3 regions of the Microbulbifer sp. ABH2_005 genome follow, and region 3 is predicted to be linked to each of the others. Evidence: predicted binding sites of a transcription regulator. Region 3 holds the regulator's gene; each other region holds the start of a gene.

Region 1 (8,010 bases), 1.2 Mb from region 3:
GTCTTAGGACTCTGCCATTTCCTTCAGCTTCTTCAGCGGGCGAATTTTTACCTGGATGCTGGCGGGCTTCGCCTTGAACACAGTTTCTTCACCGGTGAAGGGGTTGATGCCTTTGCGGGCTTTTTTAGCCGGCTTCTTCACAGTGGTGATTTTCATCAGGCCCGGCAGGGAGAACTCGCCTACAGCGCGCTTCTTGATGTGGCCTTCGATGATATCGCTCAGCTCGTCCAGAACAGACTGAACTTGCTTGCGGGACAGCTCAGTATTTTCCGCGATCTGGTTCAGCATCTGGGTTTTGGTGAACTTATCTTTGATCGCTTTTACTTTCTTGGCTGGAGCGGCAGCGGCTTTTTTTGCTGGAGCCTTCTTGGCGGCAGCGGTTTTGCTGGCAGCTTTCTTGGCAATTGCCATGGCTTACTTCCTTCTTTGTTGTTCGGTGTATATCCGGTAAAAATGTGTTCGGTCTCCCGCTGCGCTGCATCCACAAAACGGCGTCTCAGCGGGTGATGGGGGGAAGTATATATAGTTTTTGTTTGGCCGCACGGGAAAATACTAGAAAAATAGTGCTTTTTCCTTACTTCTTACCCAATTTGAGATCCCAAACCCCTTCTACAAAGGCTAAAAGGGTGTGTCTGCTTCTTCCCTTTGGGGGGCTCATGTATACTCTGTCCCCCTTTTTCCAGCATCGGGTACTAAGTCATGCCGATCTATGAATACCAGTGCAATGCCTGTGGCCACGAGATGGAGGCCCTGCAACGCATGAGCGATGATCCGCTCAAAGACTGTCCGGCCTGCGATAAGGCCGAGCTGCAAAAGAAGATTTCAGCAGCGGGATTCCGCCTCAAGGGCGGCGGCTGGTACGAGACTGACTTTAAGACTGGCAGCAAGAAAAATCTTGCCGGCGATGCCGCCAATGGCTCCAAGGCCAAAAATAGCCAACCTGCAAAGGCGGCGAAGACGGCTTAAACCCGCTGTGCGGAGCCGCCAGTGCGGTGTACTCTCTATTTAACCTTTTTACCTATCGATAACGGGAATTTTCATCCATGCGCAGCGACTACTGTGGCGTCCTTCGTTCCGCGGACATAGACCGTGTAGTAACCCTCTGTGGCTGGGTCGACCGCCGCCGCGATCACGGCGGTGTAATCTTTATCGACCTACGCGACCGCGAGGGTATTGTTCAGGTGGTATTCGATCCGGATGCGGCCGAGCACTTCGAAATGGCCGATCGCGTGCGCAGCGAATATGTCCTCAAGGTGACCGGCCGTGTGCGCGCCCGCGCCCCCGAAGCCCTCAACCCGAATATGGTGACCGGTGAAGTCGAGGTGTACGGCACCGAGCTGGAAATTCTCAATACCGCCGAGACGGTGCCTTTCCAGCTGGATGAGCACACTGCAGTGGGTGAGGACGTACGCCTCAAATACCGCTACCTGGATTTGCGCCGCAATGAAATGCAGAACAATCTGTATTTCCGTTCCAAGTTGACCACGGCGATCCGCAATTATCTGGACGAGCACGGTTTTCTCGATATCGAGACCCCGATCCTGACCCGCGCCACCCCAGAAGGTGCGCGCGATTATTTGGTACCGAGCCGCACCCACGAGGGCAAATTCTTCGCCCTGCCACAGTCTCCGCAGCTGTTTAAACAGCTGTTGATGGTGTCCGGTTTCGACCGCTACTACCAGATCGCCAAGTGTTTCCGCGATGAAGACCTGCGCGCCGACCGCCAGCCGGAATTCACCCAGATCGACATCGAGACCTCTTTCCTCGACGAGGAGGAGATCATGGCGATCACCGAGGGCATGGTGCGCAAGCTGTTTAAGGAATTGAAGGGGATTGAGCTGGGTGAATTCCCGCGCATGACCCACTACCAGGCCATGTTGCGTTACGGTTCCGACAAGCCGGACCTGCGTATTCCGCTGGAAATGGTAGAGATCAAGGACCTGATGACCGAAGTGGATTTCAAAGTATTCTCCGGTCCCGCCAACGACCCCAAGGGGCGGGTGGCAGCAATCAAGGTGCCGGGTGGTTGTAAGAAATTGACACGCAAGCAGCTGGATGACTACGGCAAATTTGTTGGCATCTATGGCGCCAAAGGCCTGGCCTATATCAAGGTCAACGATCGTTCCGATCTGCAGAATGGCCTCCAATCTCCCATCGTAAAATTCCTGCCGCTGGAAACTCGCGCAGCGATTCTCGATCGCCTGCAGGCGGAAAATGACGACGTCATCTTCTTTGGCTCCGATACCGCCAAGATTGTTTCCGAAGCCCTGGGTGCACTGCGTTGCAAGCTGGGTGAGGACCTCAATCTGTACACCAGCGAGTGGGCGCCTCTATGGGTCGTGGCCTTCCCGATGTTCGAGGAAAACGACGACGGCAGCCTCACCGCACTGCACCACCCGTTCACCGCGCCTTCCTGTAGCCCTGAAGAGCTGGAGCAGAACCCGCTGGGCGCATTGTCGCGGGCTTACGATATGGTGCTGAACGGCACCGAGCTGGGCGGCGGTTCTGTGCGTATTCACGATCAGGTGATGCAGCAAGCGGTATTCCGTATTCTCGGTATCGATGAAGAAGAGCAGCGCGAGAAGTTTGGCTTCCTGCTGGATGCCTTGAAGTACGGTGCTCCGCCCCACGGTGGCCTGGCCTTTGGCCTGGATCGACTGGTGATGCTGATGACCGGCAGCGATTCCATTCGCGATGTGATCGCCTTCCCCAAAACCCAGAGTGCCGCCTGTGTGATGACAGATGCTCCGGGCGCTGTGGATGCCAAGCAGCTGCGCGAGTTGAGTATTCGCCTGCGCCAGAAAGAAGAAAAAATTAGCTAATTTTCCCCGATGGGCCGGGCGAAGCGAGCCCATCAAATCGTGGTGATGGGCATATCGCTTCGCTTATTGGCCCATTCCACGCACTGACTGAAGAGAGACGGAACATGGCCGGACATAGTAAATGGGCCAATATCAAGCACCGTAAAGCGGCTCAGGATGCCAAGCGGGGCAAGATTTTTACCAAGATTATTCGCGAACTGACCGTGGCTGCAAAGGCGGGCCCAAACCCGGACGATAATCCGACGTTGCGCGCCACTATCGATAAGGCCCTAGGCGCGAACATGAAGCGCGACACCATCGATAAAGCCATCGCCCGCGGTGCCGGTAATGCCGATGGTGATAACTATGAGGCCGTGGTTTACGAAGGTTACGGTGTCGGCGGGGTAGCGGTACTGGTGGAGTGCCTAACTGACAACCGCAATCGCACCGTGGCTGAAGTGCGCCACGCCTTCTCCAAGCGTGGGGGCAACCTGGGCACCGATGGTTCCGTAAGCTACCTGTTTACCCGTAAAGGCCAGATGTTCTACGACGTTGGCGTGGATGAAGAGTCCCTGATGGAGGCGGCACTGGAAGCGGGTGCCGAGGATATCGAGACCAACGATGATGGCAGTGTGGAAGTGACCACCGAATTCCAGGATTACCTCACGGTGAAAGACGCCCTGGTAGCTGCGGGCTTCACCCCGGACAGCGCCGAAATCGCCATGATCCCGTCCACCACAATCCCGCTCGATAAAGAGGGCGCGGAGAAAGTGTTGGCTCTGATCGAGATGCTGGAAGATCTCGATGATGTACAAAATGTCTACACCAACGCGGATATTCCCGAAGAGGTGATGGAAGAGTTGGGCTAAGACCCTGCTGCGGCCGGGGCGGGCGTTGCTTGCCCCAGGCTTACCTTAACCCCCTTTCCAAATACCTGCTTTTTCGGCTCAGCCTGCGATCTCCCTTGACGCTTTGCCTCCACCTTGGGACACTCCCACCACTATATAAACATACAGATATTTGGGGAACGCCTCTTGACCCGAATCCTGGGTATTGACCCCGGCTCGCGCAAAACGGGCTATGGAATTATTGATGTAGAACGGAGTGTTGCCCGCTATGTGGCCAGTGGGGTGATTCGTATTCCCGAGGGCCCTTTACCCGAACGCTTAAAACTCATTTTCGATGCGGTTACTCAGATCGCCCAGCAATACCAGCCGGCGCAGATGGCCATTGAAAACGTGTTTATGTCGAAGAGCGCGGGCTCAGCCCTGAAATTAGGGCAGGCGCGCGGAGCCGCCATAGTGGCCGGGGCGAATAGCGGCCTCGCAGTGGCCGAGTATGAGGCGCGCAAGGTCAAGCAGGCGGTGGTGGGCAGTGGTGCGGCCGACAAGCTGCAGGTACAGCACATGGTCAAAACCCTGCTGTCTTTGCCGGGGACTCCCCAGGAGGATGCTGCCGATGCGCTCGCCGTGGCCCTGTGCCATATGCACACGGAGCAGACCCTGCTATTTACCGCCGGTGGAGCGCGCAGTCGTTTTCGCCGCGGCCGCCTCAGCGTTTAGCGAACTCTACAAAATCCCGCTCCTCACGTCCTCACTGTGAGCAGCGATAGATAAACCTGGAATAACACCATGATTGGAAGATTGAGTGGCACCCTGGCCGCGGTTCAGCCCCCTCTGTTGCTGATAGATGTGCAGGGTGTGGGCTACGAAGTGCTCGCGCCCATGACCACAATTTTTGAATTGCCTCCTCTTGGGCAGCCGGTCCAAGTGCATACGCACCTGGCAGTTTCAGAAACGGCCCAGCAGCTCTACGGCTTTATTCGCGATGCCGATCGCAAGCTGTTCCGCACCCTGATCAAAGTCAGTGGTGTGGGGCCCAAGATGGCCCTGGCGATTTTATCCGGCCTCGATGGTGCGGCCCTGGCGCGCTGTGTGGCGGAAGATAATGTTGCGGCCCTGGTAAAAGTGCCCGGTGTTGGCAAGAAGACGGCCGAGCGTTTGATTGTTGAGTTGCGCGATAAGTTGACCCCGGATTTCGGCGATGCCAACGATATCCCGTTGCTGGCTGCGGCTGCCGCACCCAAAGTTGACCACGCAGGCGAAGCGGAGAGCGCCCTGGTGGCTCTGGGTTACAAACCCACCGAAGCCAGCAAAATGGTAGCTCGCGCGGGTAAGGAACAGCCCGAAGCCGATAGTGCCGCTTTGATACGTCTGGCCTTAAAAGGCATGGCGCCCGCCTAAACCGAGTGGCTTGGAGTTGTTGCGATGATTGAAGCCGATCGTTTGGTCGCCCCCGAACCTGCGGGGCCCACGGGGCAGGAAGAGCAGTATGACCGCGCCGTGCGCCCCAAAGCCCTGGCCGATTATGTGGGCCAGCCGGTGGTGCGCGAGCAGATGGAGATTTTTATTCAGGCGGCCAAACTGCGCAAAGAGGCCCTGGATCACACTTTGGTATTCGGTCCCCCGGGCCTGGGCAAAACCACTCTGGCCAATATTATTGCCGCAGAGATGGGAGTGGCGATTAAGACCACTTCGGGGCCGGTACTGGAGAAGGCCGGTGATCTGGCCGCCTTGATGACCAACCTGGAGCCGGGGGATGTGCTGTTTATCGATGAAATCCATCGTCTCAGCCCCCATGTGGAGGAGGTCCTGTATCCGGCCATGGAAGATTACCAGCTGGATATTATGATCGGCGAGGGACCGGCGGCGCGCTCCATCAAGCTGGATCTGCCACCTTTTACTCTGGTGGGGGCCACCACCAGAGCGGGCCTGCTCACTTCGCCCCTGCGCGACCGCTTCGGCATAGTGCAGCGGCTGGAATTCTACAACGTGCAAGATCTCACCAGTATCGTGCGCCGCTCCGCCAGGCTGATGGGTGTGGAAATGGATGAAAGCGGCGCCTTACAGGTGGCGCGCCGCGCCCGCGGCACGCCGAGGATCGCCAACCGGTTGTTGCGCCGTGTGCGTGACTATGCCGAAGTAAAGGGCGATGGGGCAGTGGATTCAAACATTGCCGATGCCGCTTTGAATATGCTCAATGTGGATACAAAAGGCTTTGATTCCCTCGACCGGCGCATGCTGCTGGCGATGATCGAGAAGTTTGATGGCGGCCCAGTGGGGGTGGATAGCCTCGCCGCTGCCGTGAGCGAAGAGCGGGATACTCTGGAGGATGTGTTGGAGCCCTACCTGATTCAGCAGGGCTATATTGCCCGGACGCCCCGTGGGCGAGTGGTTACCGGGCTAGCTTACGAACACTTTGGTCTGCCCAAGCCGGATAAAATCAGCTGATAACCCAGCTCTCTATGCTGCTGAGCTGGGTGACTGTGGAAGTGAGGGAAATTGAATGAAGGAAGAGTTCGGTATTCCGGTAAGGGTTTATATCGAAGATACCGATGCGGCCGGCATCGTGTATTACGTGAATTATTTAAAGTATATGGAGCGCGCGCGCACAGAACTGCTGCGCTCCCTCGGGTATGATAAGCCGGCGATGCCACAGGAAGGGCTGTTGTTGGTGGTGCATTCCGCCGAGGTTCAATACCGCCGCTCGGCTTGCCTCGACGATGCATTGCGCGCTACTGCGACGATTGGCAAACTGGGCCGTGCCGCCGTGACCTTTGAACAAAAAATTTGGCGCGGCGATGAGCTAATTTGCGAAGGTGTGGTCAAAGTGGCCTGTGTCGCTGACGACAGCCGCAGGCCCTGTGCCCTGCCGGAACCCATTTATTCAGCATTAAAGGCAGTTATTTAAGAAGATGAACGCCGGTGAACAACTTTCTCTTTGGGGGCTAATCCAGAACGCCAGCCTGTTAGTACAGCTCGTTATGCTGCTGCTGTTACTGGCTTCTGTGGTGTCCTGGGTCATGATTATCCAGCGCGGGCTCTACTTGTCCCAGGCCAAGCGTGCGCTCAATAACTTTGAGCGCCGCTTCTGGTCCGGCGCGGACCTGAACAAACTGTTCCGCGAAGGCAATGAGCGCGCCGAGAAAGGTAAGACCGACGGGGTTGAGTCCCTGTTTCGCGCTGGTTTTACCGAGTTTACCCGCCTGCGCCAGCAGGGCAGCAGTGGCCCGGAAGCGGTTATGGAAGGCACCGAGCGCGCCATGCGCGTAGCCATGTCACGGGAGCAGGAAAAGGTAGAGATGAACCTGCCGTTCCTGGCGACGGTTGGTTCTGTTAGCCCCTATATCGGTTTGTTCGGTACCGTCTGGGGGATTATGAATTCCTTCCGCGGCCTCGCCACTATGCATCAGGCCACCATTGCCACGGTTGCCCCCGGTATCAGTGAGGCACTGGTGGCTACGGCGATGGGTTTGTTCGCTGCGATTCCCGCGGTGATGGCCTACAACCGCTACTCGGCCAAGGCGGAGTGGCTGTTGTCCAGCTACGAAACTTTCGCCGAGGAGTTTTCCTCTATTCTGCACCGCAAAGTGCACTCCGGCTGAGTAGTGAGTAGGCGAACCCTATGAGTGTGTTTCGCAAGGGAACCAAGAAAAAGCTGGTCTCCGAGATCAATGTGGTGCCATACATCGATGTGATGCTGGTGCTGCTAATTGTCTTCATGGTCACGGCACCATTGTTGATGCAGGGAGTCAAAGTGGACCTGCCAAACGCGCCCTCGGCGCCGATGGAGGACACCGATGAGGAGCCTCTGATTATTTCGGTGCGTGCCGATGGCACCTATTACCTAAATCTGGGTAGCGATGAGCAGGAGGCCAAGCCTCTCACTGAGATCAAGGAGACGGTGGCTAAGGTATTGCGGCAGAAGCCGAAAACTCCTGTGCTGGTATGGGGCGATAGCGAGGCCCGCTACGGTCTGATCGTCAATGCCATGACCGAGCTGCAGCAGGCGGGTGCGCCCAGTGTCGGTCTGGTGACAGAGCCACCGCAGGGGTAGGGTGCCGGTGAATAAAGGCTTTTACGTACTGGCGATAGTGATCAGCCTCCTGTTACACGGAGCGCTGATCATAGCTATGACCTTTGGTTGGGAAGCCAGCAGTATGCCGGAGCGCAAGCCGATGCCGAAGTTTGTGCAGGCCAAGCTGGTAACTATCGAGGCGGCGACACCAAAGAAGAAACTGCCCAAGAAAGTAGACAAAATTCAGCAGCGCGCCCAGCGCGAGGCTGAGCAGAAACGCAAGGCCGAAGTGGAGCGCAAACGCCGCGCGGCCCTGGAGCAAAAGAAAAAGCAGGAAGCGGAGAAAAAACGC
Region 2 (8,010 bases), on a different contig from region 3:
TATAGGGGTGATAGCGACGTCGCCTTTTTAAATACAGGAAGGGCACTCCCACCGCCATTACCCGTGCCAGCAACACGATCACAATGCCTGCAACCATCAGCAAGTAGTCCGCCGGGCGTAAATCGATGGTAATCAGGAACAGTCCCACCAACAGGAATAGCAAGCCGTTGAGGAAGTCTTCGGTGATATTCCAGAAGTTATCCAATTCGTGCTGGCTCACCCGGGAAAAGCCGCGCTCGCGGGTGAAGTTCCCGATGATAATGCCGCTTACCACCATCGCAAGGGCGCCGGAGACACCGAGGATATTGGCCAGTGAGAATCCCGCAGTGGGAATGACCAGGGTGAGTAACAGTTCCAGGCTGTGGTCATCGGTGCAGCAGATCAACCAGTGAAACAGTCCACCGATAATCAGGCCAAGCAAAATGCCACCCACCGCTTCCAGTGCGAACAACTCTGCCACTGCTGGAACCGTTGGCTGGCCTCCCTCGAAAGCCACCGCATAAATTACTGCAAACACCACGATGCCAAAGCCATCGTTGAACAGGGATTCCCCCTCCACCTGGATAGAAACCTGCTCAGGCGCTTTGAGGTTTTTCATGATGGCCAGCACGGCGATGGGGTCGGTGGGGGAGATGAGCGCACCGAATAACAGGCAGTAGACAAAAGCCACCGGCATGTTGATCAACATCAGGAACCAGTACAGCAGGGCACCCACCACAAAAGTGGAAATCAGGGTACCGACGATCGCCAGTAGGCCAATTTCCAATTTTTGGTTGCGCAGTTCCAACAGGTCGATATGCAAACTGCCGGCGAAGAGCAGGAAACCCAGCATCCCTTTGAGCAGGATATCCTCCAAATTGAGCAACGGCAGCAACTGGTCGGCCCAAGTGCGCAACTCCACCACCCCCAATTTGCCCAGGCCGGTAACAATGAGTGACAGCGCCAGGGCTCCAGCCGTGATTGCAATGGTGGTTTGTGCGCGCAGCACATACTGGTTTAGGAAGCCGAGAAAGACCGACACCGCGGCAAGAAAACAAAAGGTGTAATAGACTTCCATGCCGTGCGTGGACTCCAGGGGATAAGAATTGCGGGGCTCTGCCCAGCCCTCAAAAGCAGCGGCTTACAGCGCTTTTTGGGGGCGAAATTATCAGTTGCTGAGCGTGCCGTTATTGTAGTCGCGCAGGGGCCCGCTCGAGTTTCCCTGACAGGGCTCTGGGCACAGGGGTCTCTGGTGTGGATACCGCCGGTTGCGCCCTGGTTGGGGGCGCGCAATTGTAACGGCTCCTCGGTGCGGCACAACCGCATTTTTGATTTATATCCACAACAGCTTTTTCGCGCCTGCCGAAACTGCCATTCGTTTATTTCTGGTTCGTCTGACTATCAATTGCGGAGCAAGTTTCTCTCCATTGAATTCATTGCTTTCGGCATCGCCTCCATTCAGGCGTAGCTTCCCAACTACACTGGAGGCATCTGGTAAAACCAAATGCAAAAGTGCAAGAGAGGAAGTCGTGGCAAATCATCCATTGTTATGTGATACCTCCAAACTGGTCGGGCGTGTGTTGATGTCCCTGATATTTATTTTTGCTGGGTGGAACAAAATAGGCGGTTACAAAATGACCGAGGCCTTTATGGTATCCATGGGGATACCCGCGCTACTGCTTCCCCTGGTGATTATTGTGGAGTTGCTTGGAGGGCTGGCGATATTACTGGGGTTCTTTACCCGCTTCTCCGCGGTGATCCTTTTTCTTTTCTGCCTGGCCAGTGCCTGGATGGTGCATTATTCCCCCGGTGATCCCGGGGAAATGACGAGCTTTATGAAAAATATCACTATCGCCGGAGGCTTCCTGATCCTCGCCTGTGCCAGGGCCGGTCGCTTCAGTCTGGATCACTGGATTCGTAAAAAATAGCGCCAAATAGACTGAATGGATTAGGGCGGGATTCGCGGTTTACCGAGGTTATTTCAGGCATTGGTCGACCCTATTCGGCGCCTGTGCCGAGCAATGTGCAAAAGCGCACCTATACTGCCTGTTGCCGCGCTATCCATTCAGGAGGATCACCGTGAAACTCTTCTACGCGCCTGGAGCCTGCTCCCTATCTCCGCATATTGTCGCCCTGGAGGCGGGCATCGATCTGGATCTTTGCAAAGTGGATCTGAAGACCCACACTCTGGAAAACGGCGATGACTTCCACAGGGTCAACCCCAAAGGCTATGTGCCAGCCCTTCAGTTAGAGGGGGGTGAGTTACTCACCGAGGGTGCCGCAATCATGCAGTTTCTCGCCGAGCAAAAGCCCGACGCCGACTTGGCACCACCGGTGGGCACCCTGGATCACTACCGCATGTTGGAGTGGCTGAATTTCCTCAGTGCAGAAGTTCATAAATGCTTCCTGCCATTGTTTTGGAATGGCTCGGAGGAGGAAAAGAAAAAGGCTCAAGAAAAGATTTTGCGTCGGATGGATTATGTCGAAGAGCAGTTGCAGAGCGATTTCCTATTGGGGGACGCCCTATCTGTGGCAGATACCTACCTCTATGTCATTATCCGCTGGCTCAAGGCCCTGCATTTCGATATGTCGCGCTGGCCCCGGCTGCAGGCATTTCAGCAGCGTATGGAAACACGCCCGGCGGTTCAGCAGGCTCTGCGAGAAGAAAAAAGCCAGGCAGCCTGATTTCGCAGGTATGTATCAGCGTGGAGTGATGCGCCTGGTAATCGGTATATCCGAGTCTATTGGGTTGCGCGCCTGAGCGATGACCAGTGAGGAAAACAGGGCTACCACCGCACAGGCGAACATGGACCCGGCGATGGGAACCAGTGTGCCTGTGTGCAGACTACTCACCAGCCCGCCGAGCACACCGCCGGTAATAAATATTGTCGCCCCATAGAGGGCGTTAGCGCTGCCACTGATCTTGGGGAAAAACTCCAGGTAACAGGCGGCGGCGTTGGGCCCGGTAATCCCGATACAGCTCATCACCAGCACCAGCGGCACCATCCACAGGATTAACTCTCGGATCCCCGTCATAGTACCCAATAATAACAAGCCACAGCCGAGCATTTGTAAGGTAACGCCGATCAGCAAAATATTGCGTGGCTGGAACAGGTTGAGCAGGCGGATATTGACCTGCACCATACAGATCAGCCCCAAAATACAGGTGCCAAAAAACAGCGGGAAGTGGCTGGGACTGACATTGAAGTAATCCATAAATACAAAGGGCGCGGTGGTGATGTAGATAAACATAGAGCCACTAACGCAGGCCTGAGTAGCGAGAAACCCGAGGGCGCGGCGGTTACGTAAAACCTGGCCATAGGTGGAGACCAGTGAGGCCAGCGGCATCAACTGGCGTCGTGCACGGGTGAAACGCGAAACGGTTTCGGGTAGCAGTAAGCGCACCAGTACCAGCATGGCGATAGCGTACAGCAACAGAAACACAAAAATGCTTTGCCAGCCTCCCAGCGTCAGCAGCAGCGAGCCAATGACTGGGGCAATCAGGGGGGCGATCAGCATAATAGTGCTGATCATGGAGATAATTTTGGCGGCCTCACGCCCACTGTGCAGATCGCGCACGATGGCCGCGCAAATCACCGTAGCAAAACCACCACCTACTGCCTGCAGAAAACGCAGGATGATCAATTGGTCGACATGATCGGCAAACAGGATCAGCAGCGAACTGACGATATAAATACACAGGCCGATAGTGCCCACCAACCGTCTTCCCCAGCGGTCCGAGAGCGGCCCACCGAAGAGCTGGCCGAGAGCGAAGCCCAATAAAAAACTGGAAACCGAGTATTGAACCCGCGCAACCTCCGTATCCAAGGCCCCCGCCATGGCCGGTATGGCCGGCAAGTAGCTGTCGATGGAAAACGGCGTCAGAGAGACCAGAGCCGCCAGCCATACCACCAACCAGCGTGGTGCCTTTTGCTCAGCGGATAAAGCAGTGGATGTCATGGAATTGCTCTGGGACGATTTGAGGGCTCTTGTTGGCGGTGACAATAGATTGCTGAATACAGCAGGCACGCTAGAGGGGGCGCGACACCTTATCTAGTGCCGCATTCCGCTCCCTCAGTGCTTGTCTTCCCGCAATGTGTACAGGCCCTGTTTGAGTTTCAATAAATGTTCCTGCAACTGGGGGCCTTTGCGCTGGGCAACGCCAATGGCGAGTACATCAATCACCACCAGGTGGGCGATCCGCGAGGACAGCGGCGTATAGATCTCGATATCCTCTTCCACATCGACTTCCAGCGGGATACTGGCCTGCTGTGCCACCGGTGAACCGCTTGGTGCCAGGCCAACTACTAGGGCGCCCTGCTCTTTCGCCATGCCCATGGAGCGCAGCAATGCCTTGGTGCGTCCGCTTTGCGAGATCGCCACCACGATATCGCCCGGCTGCATGGACATGGCCGACATATTCTGGATGTGATGATCCGAGTGGGCCGCGGTGGCCAGCTGCAGGCGGAAGAACTTGTGCTGGGCATCGGCGGCTACCGCGCCGGAGGCGCCGAAGCCAAAGAATTCTACCCGCTTGGAAGCGGCAATGGCGGTCACTGCGGCTTCCAGGGCGCGGTCGTCGATGCGGTCGCGCACTTTCAGTAGGGTATCTACGGTGGAGTCGAATACTTTGCGTTTGTACTCGGCGATAGTGTCGGTCTCAGTCACCGCAATTTGGCCGAAACTGGGGCTTGAAGCTAGTTGCTGTGCCAGATTCAGCTTAAATTCCTGAAAGCCGGAACAACCCACTGCACGGCAAAAGCGCACCACGGTGGGCTCGCTCACTTGGGCCTCTGTGGCCAAATCGACGATACGCATATGAATGATTTCGTCGGGGTTGGCGAGAATATACTCCGCCACCTTGCGCTCAGATTTGCGCATGGATGACAGCTGTTCGCTGATTTTTTGCGTGACTTCCGCCGGTTTCACAGGACTACCTTCTCTATGCCAGATGCCGCAGTTTAGCCGCTGCGCCCTCTGCTGGCGAGCGGCTTGGCATTGTCAGTCGGGGCAAAATCCTGTTTATTTACACAGGTCTCGCACAGCAGCTCTGGTACAATCTTCGCCCATGGACGTATCTCAGATTTTAGACCCCCTCAACGACGCCCAGCGCGAAGCGGTAGCTGCCGCGCCAGGCAATCAATTGGTTCTGGCCGGTGCCGGCTCGGGCAAGACCCGCGTGCTGGTGCACCGTATTGCCTGGCTGATGCAGGTGGAGGGCGCCTCGCCCTACTCCATTATGGCGGTGACCTTCACCAACAAGGCCGCCCGCGAGATGCGCGCAAGAATTGAGGAGCTGCTGGGGGTGAATACCTTCGGTATGTGGGTGGGCACCTTCCACGGTTTGGCCCACCGGCTACTCAAGGCCCACTGGCAAGAGGCCAAGTTGCCGCAGAACTTCCAGATTCTGGATTCCGACGACCAGCTGCGCCTGATCAAGCGGGTACAGGCAGATCTGGGGCTGGACGATAAAAAGTGGCCGCCGCGGGAAACCCAGTGGTGGATTGGCGCGCAGAAAGATGAAGGCCTGCGCCCGCAATATATCAATGCCGGCGCCGATCCCTGGTTGCAGACCATGGTGCGCATCTACTTCGCCTATGAAGAGGCCTGTCAGCGCGGTGGGCTGGTAGATTTTGGCGAGTTGCTGCTGCGCGCCCACGAACTTTGGCTGAATAACGACAGTATTCTGGCCCACTACCGCCGGCGTTTCCCCCATATCCTGGTGGATGAGTTCCAGGATACCAACACGATTCAATACGCCTGGTTACGCCTGCTCGCTGGGGAGCAGTGCCATATCACCGCTGTGGGTGACGATGACCAGTCCATTTACGGTTGGCGCGGCGCCAAGATCGAGAATATCCAGCACTTTTCTACAGATCTGCGTGAAGTGCAGACGGTGCGCCTGGAACAGAATTATCGCTCCACTTCCACTATTCTGAACGCCGCCAATGCGGTGATCGCTAATAACAGCGGTCGCCTAGGCAAGGAGTTGTGGACCAAGGGTGAAGAAGGCGAGCCTATCGCCGTCTACGCCGCCTACAACGAGCAGGATGAGTCGCGCTTTATCGTCGAGCGTATCAATGACTGGGTGCGCGATGGCAATCGCCGCGACAGCATTGCCATCCTCTACCGCTCCAACGCCCAATCCCGGGTGCTTGAAGAGGGGCTACTGCGCGAACAGGTGCCCTACCGTATCTACGGTGGCCAGCGCTTCTACGATCGCCTGGAAATCAAAAATGCCCTGTCCTACCTGCGCCTGATCAGCAATCGCAATGATGACACCGCCTTTGAGCGGGTGGTAAATACCCCCACTCGTGGCATTGGTGCGCGCACGGTGGAGATGGTGCGCTCCTATGCCCGCGAGCAGGGCTGCTCCCTGTGGCAGGCGGCCAAGCTGATGTTGCAACAGCGGGTTCTGGCTGCGCGCGCCGGTAATGCCTTGCAGAGCTTCCTGGATCTGATCAACCAGCTGGCTGCAAATGCCGAAGATAAAGAGCTGGACGCCATTGCCGAGGATGTGATCGAGACCAGCGGCCTGCTGGAATTCCACGGCAAAGAAAAAGGTGAGAAGGGGCAGACACGGGTGGAAAACTTGCAGGAGCTAGTGACTGCTTGTCGCTCCTTTATCGGCGTGGACCTGCCCGAGGGTGAGGAAGGTGAGGAGGAGATTCCCCTGCTCAACCAGTTCCTCGACAGTGCCGCCCTTGATGCCGGTGAAGGCCAGGCGGATGAGTTTGAGGATGCGGTCCAGCTGATGACCCTGCACTCCGCCAAGGGCCTGGAATTTCCCCTGGTATTTATGGCGGGTGTCGAGGAAAACCTGTTCCCGCACAAGATGTCCGCGCAGGAGCCCGGCCGCATGGAGGAAGAGCGACGTCTCTGCTATGTGGGTATCACCCGTGCCATGCGCAAGTTGTACATTACCTACGCGGAAAACCGCCGCCTGTTTGGCAGCGAGACCTATAACAGCCCGTCTCGCTTTATCGGTGAGATTCCTGCAAACCTGGTGCACGAAGTACGCCTGAAGACTGAAATTTCCCGACCGCTCTATCAGGCGGACTACGGTAAAGTGGGTCAGTTTTCCGACCCGGCTCCAGACTTTGATGACCTGCCACCACTGGCCCTGGGCGGTCGAGTGGAGCATGCAAGGTTTGGCGAAGGCACCGTAGTGCAGTTCGAAGGCAATGGTCCACGCGCGCGGGTGCAGGTCAATTTTGATGATGCCGGCAGTAAATGGCTGGTGGTGGCTATGGCTAAGTTGCAGCCTCTATAGATCGTTAGCTTTGGTAAAAACCGGGCCACATAAAAGATATTTTTCTACGGTGGTTTCGGTTTTTGCCAAGGTCTCTAATATTTAAAAAAGATCATTAATCGATGATCAACGCCAAAAATAAAAAAGATAACTAAAAGCGATGAAAAAAGTTAACTGGTATCCCGCTATTATTTTGGGCCTCATCGCCCTGCTGGTTATTACCTTTGCCGCACTGGTCACTTCCCGTGCGGCACAGGGGCCAGCACAACACTTTTCTGATACGGACAACAAAGAATTGTTCGAGTGGAAGCTGGTCACCACCTGGCCAAAAAATTTCCCCGGCCTCGGCCAGGCACCGGAACGCTTCGCAAAAAATGTTGAGAAGATGTCATCCGGCCGTCTCAAAATAAAAGTTTATGGTGCGGGCGAGCTGGTGCCAGCACTGGGTATTTTTGGCGCGGTATCTGAGGGCGCTGCACAGATGGGGCATGGTGCTGCCTATTATTGGAAAGGCAAGATTCCAGCGGCCCAGTTTTTTACTGCAGTGCCTTTTGGCTTAAACGCCCAGGAAATGAATGGCTGGCTGCATCACGGTGGCGGTTTAGAGCTTTGGGCGGAGATTTATGAACCGTTTAATCTGATCCCTTTGGCCGGAGGCTCCACCGGGGTGCAGATGGCGGGTTGGTTTAATAAACCGATTAATTCCGTTGAGGATTTGCAGGGCCTAAAAATGCGTATTCCCGGCCTGGGAGGTGAAGTTTTAAATCGGGCCGGTGGTA
Region 3 (8,010 bases):
TCCTGGCAAAATTGTTCAGTCAACCAGCCAATATTTTGGTGCTCGATGAACCGACTAATGACTTGGATGTTGAAACCCTGGAGCTGCTTGAGCAATTGCTGTTGGAGTTCAGTGGCACTGTGATATTAGTCAGCCACGATCGCGCTTTTCTCGACAATGTTGTGGATTCGTGTCTGGCTTTTGAGGGGGATGGTCGCATCCGTGAGTATGTCGGTGGTTATGCCGACTTCATTCGCCAAGGAGGTCGTTTCGAGCAGGAGGTGAAGGAGAAAGAGGTTCCTGAGGCTAAGGTAAAACCCAAGCCGGCTGAAGCGGATAAGTCGCAGATTAAGAAAAAGAAGCTCAGCTATAAATTGCAGCGTGAACTGGACAGCCTGCCGGCTTTGATTGAGCAGCTTGAAGAGGAAATTGGCGCTATTGAGGCCGAGGTGGCCGATCCTGCTTTTTATCAGCAGGAGCAAGCCGAAGTGCAGAGCCGATTGAATGCACTTGCAGAGAAACAAGCCCAATTAGAGACCGCTTTCGATCGTTGGTCGGAGTTGGAAGGAGGCGATGAATAAGGTTTGTGTGTTTGGAAGAGGTGGTGCTTAGCACCACCTCTTGTGCTGTAAAGGAGAGGTGCTCACTCTTCCTCTACATAAACTCTAACGGCTAAAACATCGCACTTGGCTCCGTGAAGAACGCCATTAGATGTTGAGCCGAGAAGCAACGCCAGCCCGTGGCGCCCGTGGCTGCCGATTACGATAAGGTCTATGTCGAGATCTTTGGCTAAGCGGTGTATCTCGGTGGATGGCTGCCCCAAAATAACATGCTGACGCTCAGCAGGGATATTCAGCGGTAGGGCCGCTTTGTGCAGTTGTTCCTTGGCTTGTCTTTGCAGTTGGTCTTGCACCTCCGACAAATCCATGGGGATATCTCCACCGTAGGCAAATGTCAGGGGTTCAATCGCATGCATTAAGCAGATTTCAGCGTTGAAAGCTTCAGCGAGAGTCGCTGCTTTCTCTATAACCTGTGACGACTCTTCCGAGAGGTCCAACCCCACCAAAATTCGTTGATATTTCGCCATATTCCATTAACTCCTGTCTTTTATTTTTGCCCTGAGGGGCCTCCTGCGACAGCCATTTTCAGTCTACCGTAAAAAAAACTGTTTGACATGGATCATATAGGGCGTCGCAGAATAGGCCGCTTTTTCATCATCGTAAGGAACCGACATGTCCGAGTGGCTACCGGTAATTATTATTGGCTTTGCTATTGCCCTGGTACTAGGGCCTGTGATGTGGCTGAAGCCCAATCAGCGCGATAGCCGCTTGGCGGATTTGCGAGGGCGTGCAGCTAAGGCGGGTATTACCGTGCAAATCCAGACCTTACCTGCGGCACTGGGAGAGGGGACCGCAGCGGTATATTGCTACCGATGGAATGATCGAAAGCGCCTGCAGGTTGGCTGGGCGCTGCAGCGCCAGCGCATCAATCATGAGATGAACTTTGCCGGCAATTGGGATTGGAGTAATAGCGTTAAGGCGCCCCAGACGGCATGGCAGTACTTACATCAGTTAGTGGATAGTTTGCCGTCAGATTGCTGTGCGATTATCGCTACCGATGTCGGATTGGGGGTGCAATGGCAAGAGAACGGTGGGGTAAAGGCTTTTTCACAGCTGTCTGACAGTTTGGCGGAGTACGCACCATTAATAGAGGAAGCAGTGCGCAGGACCAATCCGATCAAGCTCCCTGAGGACTAGGGTGGCAGGCGTTTTAGAAGGCTGCCCAAATAGGGAAAAATGTCACAATTTTGCTCCTTTTGGGTGGTGAAATTTGGCGAATCGACAGCAAAAATTGTCAGCTTCCCTTGACCCCGCCCCTAGTGGAGCTTATATATTCGCGCAGCGCGGGCCCGAACTACGGGTCTGAAATGCTTCGGATAGCAGTAAATTTTTCATTTGAAATCAAAGGCTTATGGGTAAATCACTGGTCATCGTCGAATCGCCGGCCAAAGCGAAAACTATCAATAAATATCTCGGCAAGGACTTTGTGGTTAAGTCCAGCGTCGGTCATATTCGCGATTTGCCAACTGGTGGCGGCAACAAACAGCCCGTTGATGCAAAAGAGCGGGCAAGACGTGCGGCTGAGACCCGTAAACTTTCGCCTGAGGCGAAAGAGGTCTACAAGCGTAAGAAAAATCGTGAGCAACTGATCAAGCGCATGGGTATCGACCCAGATAATGGCTGGCAGGCTCACTATGAAATCCTACCGGGTAAAGAGAAGGTGGTCAGCGAGTTGCAGAAACTTGCCGAGAATGCCGACCACATTTACCTGGCAACGGACTTGGACCGCGAGGGAGAGGCCATCGCCTGGCACTTGCGCGAAGCCATTGGTGGCAATGATGATCGTTATCGCCGGGTAGTTTTCAATGAGATTACCAAATCGGCAATTCAGGAGGCTTTCAAAGACCCCGGCCGCCTGAATATCAATCGGGTTCATGCTCAGCAGGCCCGTCGTTTTCTCGATCGCATCGTGGGCTATATGGTGTCCCCGCTGTTGTGGGAAAAGGTTGCCCGCGGCCTTTCCGCCGGTCGGGTGCAATCGGTAGCCGTGCGATTGGTGGTTGAGCGCGAGCGTGAAATTCGCGCCTTTATCCCGGAAGAGTACTGGACGCTCTTTGCCGATACCGCCACAAACAAAGCGAACAAGCTCCGCCTTGAAGTTAAAAAGCAGGCTGGAGAAGCTTTCCGCCCCACCAATGAAGTCGACGCGAAAAGCGCGGTTAAATTGTTGCAGGGCAGTGAGTTTGTTGTCAGTGCTCGTGATGACAAGCCCACGAGCTCCAAGCCAGGGGCTCCTTTTATTACTTCTACGCTACAGCAGGCGGCAAGCAATCGCCTTGGCTTTAGTGTTAAGAAAACTATGACCCTAGCGCAGCGCCTCTACGAAGCTGGTCATATCACCTACATGCGTACCGATTCGACTAATTTGAGTAAAGAAGCGGTTGAGTCGGCCCGGCAATATATCGGTGAGAATTTCGGCGATAAGTATTTACCGGAAAATCCCAATAGCTATAGCAGCAAAGAGGGGGCGCAAGAAGCGCACGAGGCAATACGCCCCTCCGATGTCCGTGTCGCCCCTAATATGCTTTCCGGTATGGAGCGCGATGCAGAGCGGCTCTACAACCTGATTTGGCAACAGTTTGTTGCCTGTCAAATGACCCCGGCGAAATACACTTCAACCTCTATTGTGGTGAGCGCTGGTGAATTTGAGTTGCGTGCTCGCGGCCGGGTGATTCGCTTTGATGGCTTTCTCAAGGTCGCGCCTCCGGCAGGTAAAAAAGATGAGGATCTAGTACTGCCTGATGTGAAGGTGGGTGAAAAGCTCTCACTAGAGCAGCTAGACCCGAAACAGCACTTTACGAAACCGCCAGCTCGCTTCAGTGAGGCAGCCCTGGTAAAAGAGCTGGAGAAGCGGGGTATTGGCCGACCCTCCACCTATGCCTCAATCATTTCCACTATCCAGGATCGTGGCTATGTGCGGCTAGAGAACCGCCGTTTTTATGCGGAAAAAATGGGTGATATTGTCACCGACCGTCTCAGTGAAAGTTTTAAAAACCTGATGGACTACGGTTTTACTGCAAACCTGGAGGAATCTCTGGATGCGGTCGCCGACGGCGATAAGGGTTGGAAGCAGCTGCTTGATGAGTTTTATCAGGACTTCTCTTCGCGACTGGAAAAGGCTCAGTCCAGCGATGCGGGTATGCGTCGCAACACGCCGACGGATACCGATATTGAATGCGGTAAGTGCGGCCGCCATATGCAGATTCGCACGGGTTCTACCGGTGTTTTCCTGGGGTGCTCTGGTTATGCGCTGCCTCCCAAGGAGCGCTGCACCAATACAATGAATCTGGTTTCCGGTGATGAGGCGATAGACGCAGATAAGGATGAGGATGCAGAAACCCGTCAGCTGCGGGAGAAGCGCCGTTGTCCCAAGTGCGGCACGGCGATGGATAGCTATCTGCTCGATGAACATCGCAAACTGCATATCTGTGGTAACAATCCGGACTGTAATGGATACGAGGTGGAGCAGGGCACGTTCAAAATCAAAGGTTATGATGGCCCGATTATTGAGTGTGATAAATGCGGAAGCGATATGCAGCTGAAGTCTGGCCGCTTTGGTAAATATTTTGGCTGCACTAATGAAGCTTGTAAGAACACCCGTAAGCTGTTGAAGAATGGCCAGCCGGCACCACCGAAGATGGATCCGGTGCCCATGCCTGAGTTGGCATGCCAGAAGGTTGAAGACCATTACATCCTCCGTGATGGCGCCTCCGGGTTATTCCTGGCTGCCAGTCAGTTCCCGAAAAACCGTGAAACCCGTGCACCGCTGGTCAAAGAGTTGCTACCTCACCAAAGTGAGATCGATCCCAAGTACAGTTTCTTGTTCTCTGCACCTGCACAGGATGATCAGGGGCGGGATACCGTGGTTCGCTTCAGTCGCAAGACCCAAGAGCAATATGTCCAGTCCGAGGAGGATGGAAAGGCGACGGGTTGGAAAGCTTTCTATCGGGATGGCGCCTGGAAGGTTGAGGCGGCAAGTAAGTCCACAGCGGCTAAGAAAAAGCCTGCAGCGAAGAAAGTGGCGGCAAAAAAGTAAATGAGCAATCCCTACACTGGTCTGGTTACATCCGCGCTACGCAAGAGCCAACTGCTTGCCACCAGTAGTTTTGACTCTGCTATTCAGCGAATGGCTCTTGAGGAAGGTGCCCTGTTGCAATTGTGGAAAGCTTACCGGGCTTTCCTGGCTGAGCTTTCCCATCAATTGCAACTGGGGTTTGAGCCTGAGTCCCTACAGGTTATTGTGGATAGTCTGCATAACCAGGGGAAAGCCAGTGTTGAAGTAAGGGAATTGCAGTTGTTGGTCTCAGAGCCGGGGAGTTGGCTGAGCGAGTTTTTACGCGCATGGCATCAACTCTTGCGGCTACCTCCGCTTGCGGAAGATAAGGGGCAGGGTGGCAATCTGATACCAGCGCACAATGTCGCGGGCCCTGTAGCTGTTGATCTTTCCTTCGAAGTGCTGCTCAAATGGCACGCTGCATTAAGTGAGTTGGTACGCAGGCAGCGTGCCAATCTTGAGGAGTGCTGAGGGCTCCTCGCTCCCTTTCTGTCTATCTGTTTGCACCCACTGAAACTTCTAAATTGCCTGTGGTACACTGGGCGCAAACTGATGTGCAGTGAAGGGAAAGCTAATGTCCTCCGAAACTTTTGAGATTATCGAGTTGGCCAATGGCGATGTGGCTCTGCGCCGCGCCGGTCACGAGGAGGCCCCTCTGGTGAGTATTCGTTTCTCAGCCGAGAGTCTCCAATTTTTACGTAAGCACAAAGTAGCGGTGGCTAGGGCAATGCTGGAAGCGGGCATAGAAGCTGTGCAGAATCTTGACGACCTGGAGCCTGGTTACTTCGAAGAGGAAGAATCAATGCCGGTTAACCATACGATTCATTGATCTAATCTATGGTAAGGTGAGCAGGTAAAAGTGTTTCAACAGCGGCTTAGAGCCGCTGTTGTTGTATATGGACATTGGTAAACTGTTTATTCTTAAGGGGTTTGGCGAATCACGCCCACCGCGAGCCCTTCAATTACAAAGTTCTTATCCCGCATATCCACCTGGATAGTCTCAAAGTCTTCGTTTTCGGGTAGTAGTTGCACAGTTGCCTGATTGCCTTTGCGGCGGAAGCGTTTAACAGTTACTTCATCATCAATCCGGGCAACCACAATCTGCCCATTTCTGACTTGCTCGGTTTTCTGTACGGCCAGCAGGTCCCCATCGAGAATACCTGCGTTGCGCATACTCATGCCGTGCACCCTGAGTAAATAATCTGCTGGCGGGTGAAAGAAGCTGGCGGGCAGGTCGCAATAATCCTCAATATGCTCTGTGGCCAGGATAGGGTGGCCTGCAGCGACACGTCCTACGATGGGAAGACCGGATTGGTGATCTGGAATTCGAATGCCCCTGGAGGCGCCGGCGACCATCTCAATGGCCCCTTTTCTCGCCAATGCTTTGAGGTGTTCCTCTGCGGCATTGGGTGAGCGAAAGCCCAGTTCCTGGGCAATTTCTGCGCGGGTGGGGGGGTAGCCTGTGTCATCCAGGTAGGTTTTGATCAGCTCTAATACTTGAGTCTGACGTGCGGTGAGATTGGTCATAGATTTACCTAGAGTTTCTGTATTTTTATACAGTTGCTGGGATTATATACAGATTTTAGGTTTGCGCAAACCCGCCCCTTGCCTCGATTCAAGCTGCTACATTGATTAAGAAAAGAATGAGTGAAAAAAAGAGTAGTTGAAAGAGCTGACAGCACGAGAGAACAAGGGAGAACAATAATGCTTGATGCAAAGATGCCCGAGGCTTGGAGGGTTCTGCGTATACAGTCGGAATTAGTTGACGGGATTGAGCGTCTAATTGCACTAAAAGGGGCTGTAACGGTTTTTGGTGGCGCGCGTTTCACAGAGGATAGTTTGGAATACCAGCAGGGAGTAAAGCTTGGAGGGCTTTTGGCTGCCGAGGGGATACCGGTAATCACCGGTGGTGGCCCAGGTCTTATGGAGGCGTGTAATCGAGGGGCTTTTGGGCAGTCTGGCCCCTCAATTGGATTAAATATTGAACTCCCTTTTGAGCAGGCAGCCAATCCGTATCAGGATATAAGTTTGAACTTTCGTTATTTCTTTGTGCGGAAATTTATGTTTGTTAAGCATGCCGCCGGTTTTGTTGGCCTAGCTGGGGGCTACGGTACTCTGGATGAATTGTTTGAAGCCTTAACACTTGTGCAAACACAAAAAGTAAGGCGATTTCCTATAGTGCTGGTTGGGGAGCGCTATTGGGGTGGGTTGTACAATTGGTTAGTGGATACAGTGCTGGAAAAGGGTTGTATTGATTCAGGTGATCTTGATTTATTCCATATCGTGGATACTGTCGAGGAGGCTGTACACTTGATTTTGAAGTATTTGCGGGCAAAAGCCAGTCAAAAATAATTTAAAAATTGTAAATTTTTGTTGGGGCAAAGAGGTTTGGCTATTGCTCTAGTAAGTTTTCAGAGCTAGTCAAACACTCTGCGGGTTCTCTATTTTGGGGCTTTGATTATTCTGAGCTATTGCCCATCGTATACTCCCCTTTGATCACCAGATGCTAGTTTCAGCGGTTTGTAATGCGTGTCAGGCTGATTAATGAGCCTGCTATTATTCTTATATTTGATCGCTTGTAATTAGGGGTATTTTTACTTATTAGCTAGCCTGTATTCTAAATAGGACGCCAAACTGTGCCGATTTATGGAGACCCCCTACCAAAGCCCGCGAACTTGAAGAATCTCTTACAGGTCGCTCTAGACAGTAAGCCAGATGAGATAGCGCTACTTTGCGGCAGTCGAGCGTGGACCTGGCGAGAATTGCAAAGTGATATTGATACTTTGGCTGAGAGGCTGGCAGCGAAGGGTTTTCGTCGAGGTGAAAGGTTTGCGTCTTTGATGCCGAACCGAGGCGAAATGCTTATTTTTTTTCTCTCATGCATCAAGCTAGGGCTAGTTGCAATTCCATTAAACTATCGCTACACCTCAGCCGAAATTGATCGTGCTCTTGAAGTGAGTGGCGCAGTAGCCTTGTGCGTAGGTGAGGAGCGTAGAGAGGATATTCGATCTAATAAATCTGTTGGCGGATTGAGTAAAGGTATTCTTATTTTTGAGAGTGCTCTTGAAAATACCTGGAATTTTGAAAGTTTGGTTGATTCTGGATTGCCTGCGGTTGGGCCTCCTTCATCAGATTTAGAGGATTGTGCATTCCTTTTCTTTACATCCGGCAGTACCGGAGAGCCGAAGGGTGTCACACACAGTCAGTTTTCTTTTGGGTCTGTTGTGGCAAGTTTCGCTGCTGCTTTAAATCTATCACACAATGATGTTGTTTTACCTGGAGCCTCTATTGCACATGTGGGGTCACTTTCAACAGCCATGGCTGCATTTTCTGTAGGTGCAATGGTTGTCATTCCTC

What was found. Region 3 encodes LexA, which represses DNA repair genes until DNA is damaged. Its sites were predicted from a motif close to ACTGTNTNTANANACAGT; they were not measured.
Region 1: ruvC (crossover junction endodeoxyribonuclease RuvC) is a predicted target of LexA. The motif match lies at 3,801-3,818, and genes of this name have one in related genera.
Region 2: uvrD (DNA helicase II) is a predicted target of LexA. The motif match lies at 4,997-5,014, and genes of this name have one in related genera.

What each region holds. Positions count from the first base shown of each region.
Region 1 is NZ_JBSWWI010000001.1:3,583,536-3,591,545, reverse strand. Features, by position in the region: gene ACXAFI_RS15555 (HU family DNA-binding protein) at 4-411, opposite strand; gene ACXAFI_RS15550 (FmdB family zinc ribbon protein) at 700-966, shown strand; gene aspS (aspartate--tRNA ligase) at 1,044-2,822, shown strand; gene ACXAFI_RS15540 (YebC/PmpR family DNA-binding transcriptional regulator) at 2,927-3,670, shown strand; gene ruvC (crossover junction endodeoxyribonuclease RuvC) at 3,836-4,363, shown strand; gene ruvA (Holliday junction branch migration protein RuvA) at 4,433-5,044, shown strand; gene ruvB (Holliday junction branch migration DNA helicase RuvB) at 5,069-6,091, shown strand; gene ybgC (tol-pal system-associated acyl-CoA thioesterase) at 6,147-6,551, shown strand; gene tolQ (protein TolQ) at 6,556-7,245, shown strand; gene tolR (protein TolR) at 7,266-7,697, shown strand; gene tolA (cell envelope integrity protein TolA) at 7,705-8,010, shown strand, end outside.
Region 2 is NZ_JBSWWI010000002.1:125,652-133,661, forward strand. Features, by position in the region: gene ACXAFI_RS18025 (cation:proton antiporter) at 1-1,057, opposite strand, end outside; gene ACXAFI_RS18030 (hypothetical protein) at 1,061-1,447, shown strand; gene ACXAFI_RS18035 (DoxX family protein) at 1,509-1,907, shown strand; gene gstA (glutathione transferase GstA) at 2,059-2,664, shown strand; gene ACXAFI_RS18045 (multidrug effflux MFS transporter) at 2,680-3,939, opposite strand; gene hexR (transcriptional regulator HexR) at 4,054-4,908, opposite strand; gene uvrD (DNA helicase II) at 5,048-7,252, shown strand; gene ACXAFI_RS18060 (TRAP transporter substrate-binding protein) at 7,392-8,010, shown strand, end outside.
Region 3 is NZ_JBSWWI010000001.1:2,374,026-2,382,035, reverse strand. Features, by position in the region: gene ACXAFI_RS10350 (ATP-binding cassette domain-containing protein) at 1-560, shown strand, start outside; gene ACXAFI_RS10345 (universal stress protein) at 623-1,066, opposite strand; gene ACXAFI_RS10340 (hypothetical protein) at 1,212-1,736, shown strand; gene topA (type I DNA topoisomerase) at 1,951-4,635, shown strand; gene ACXAFI_RS10330 (DUF6586 family protein) at 4,636-5,124, shown strand; gene ACXAFI_RS10325 (hypothetical protein) at 5,228-5,482, shown strand; gene lexA (transcriptional repressor LexA) at 5,575-6,180, opposite strand; gene ACXAFI_RS10315 (LOG family protein) at 6,301-7,005, shown strand; gene ACXAFI_RS10310 (class I adenylate-forming enzyme family protein) at 7,290-8,010, shown strand, end outside.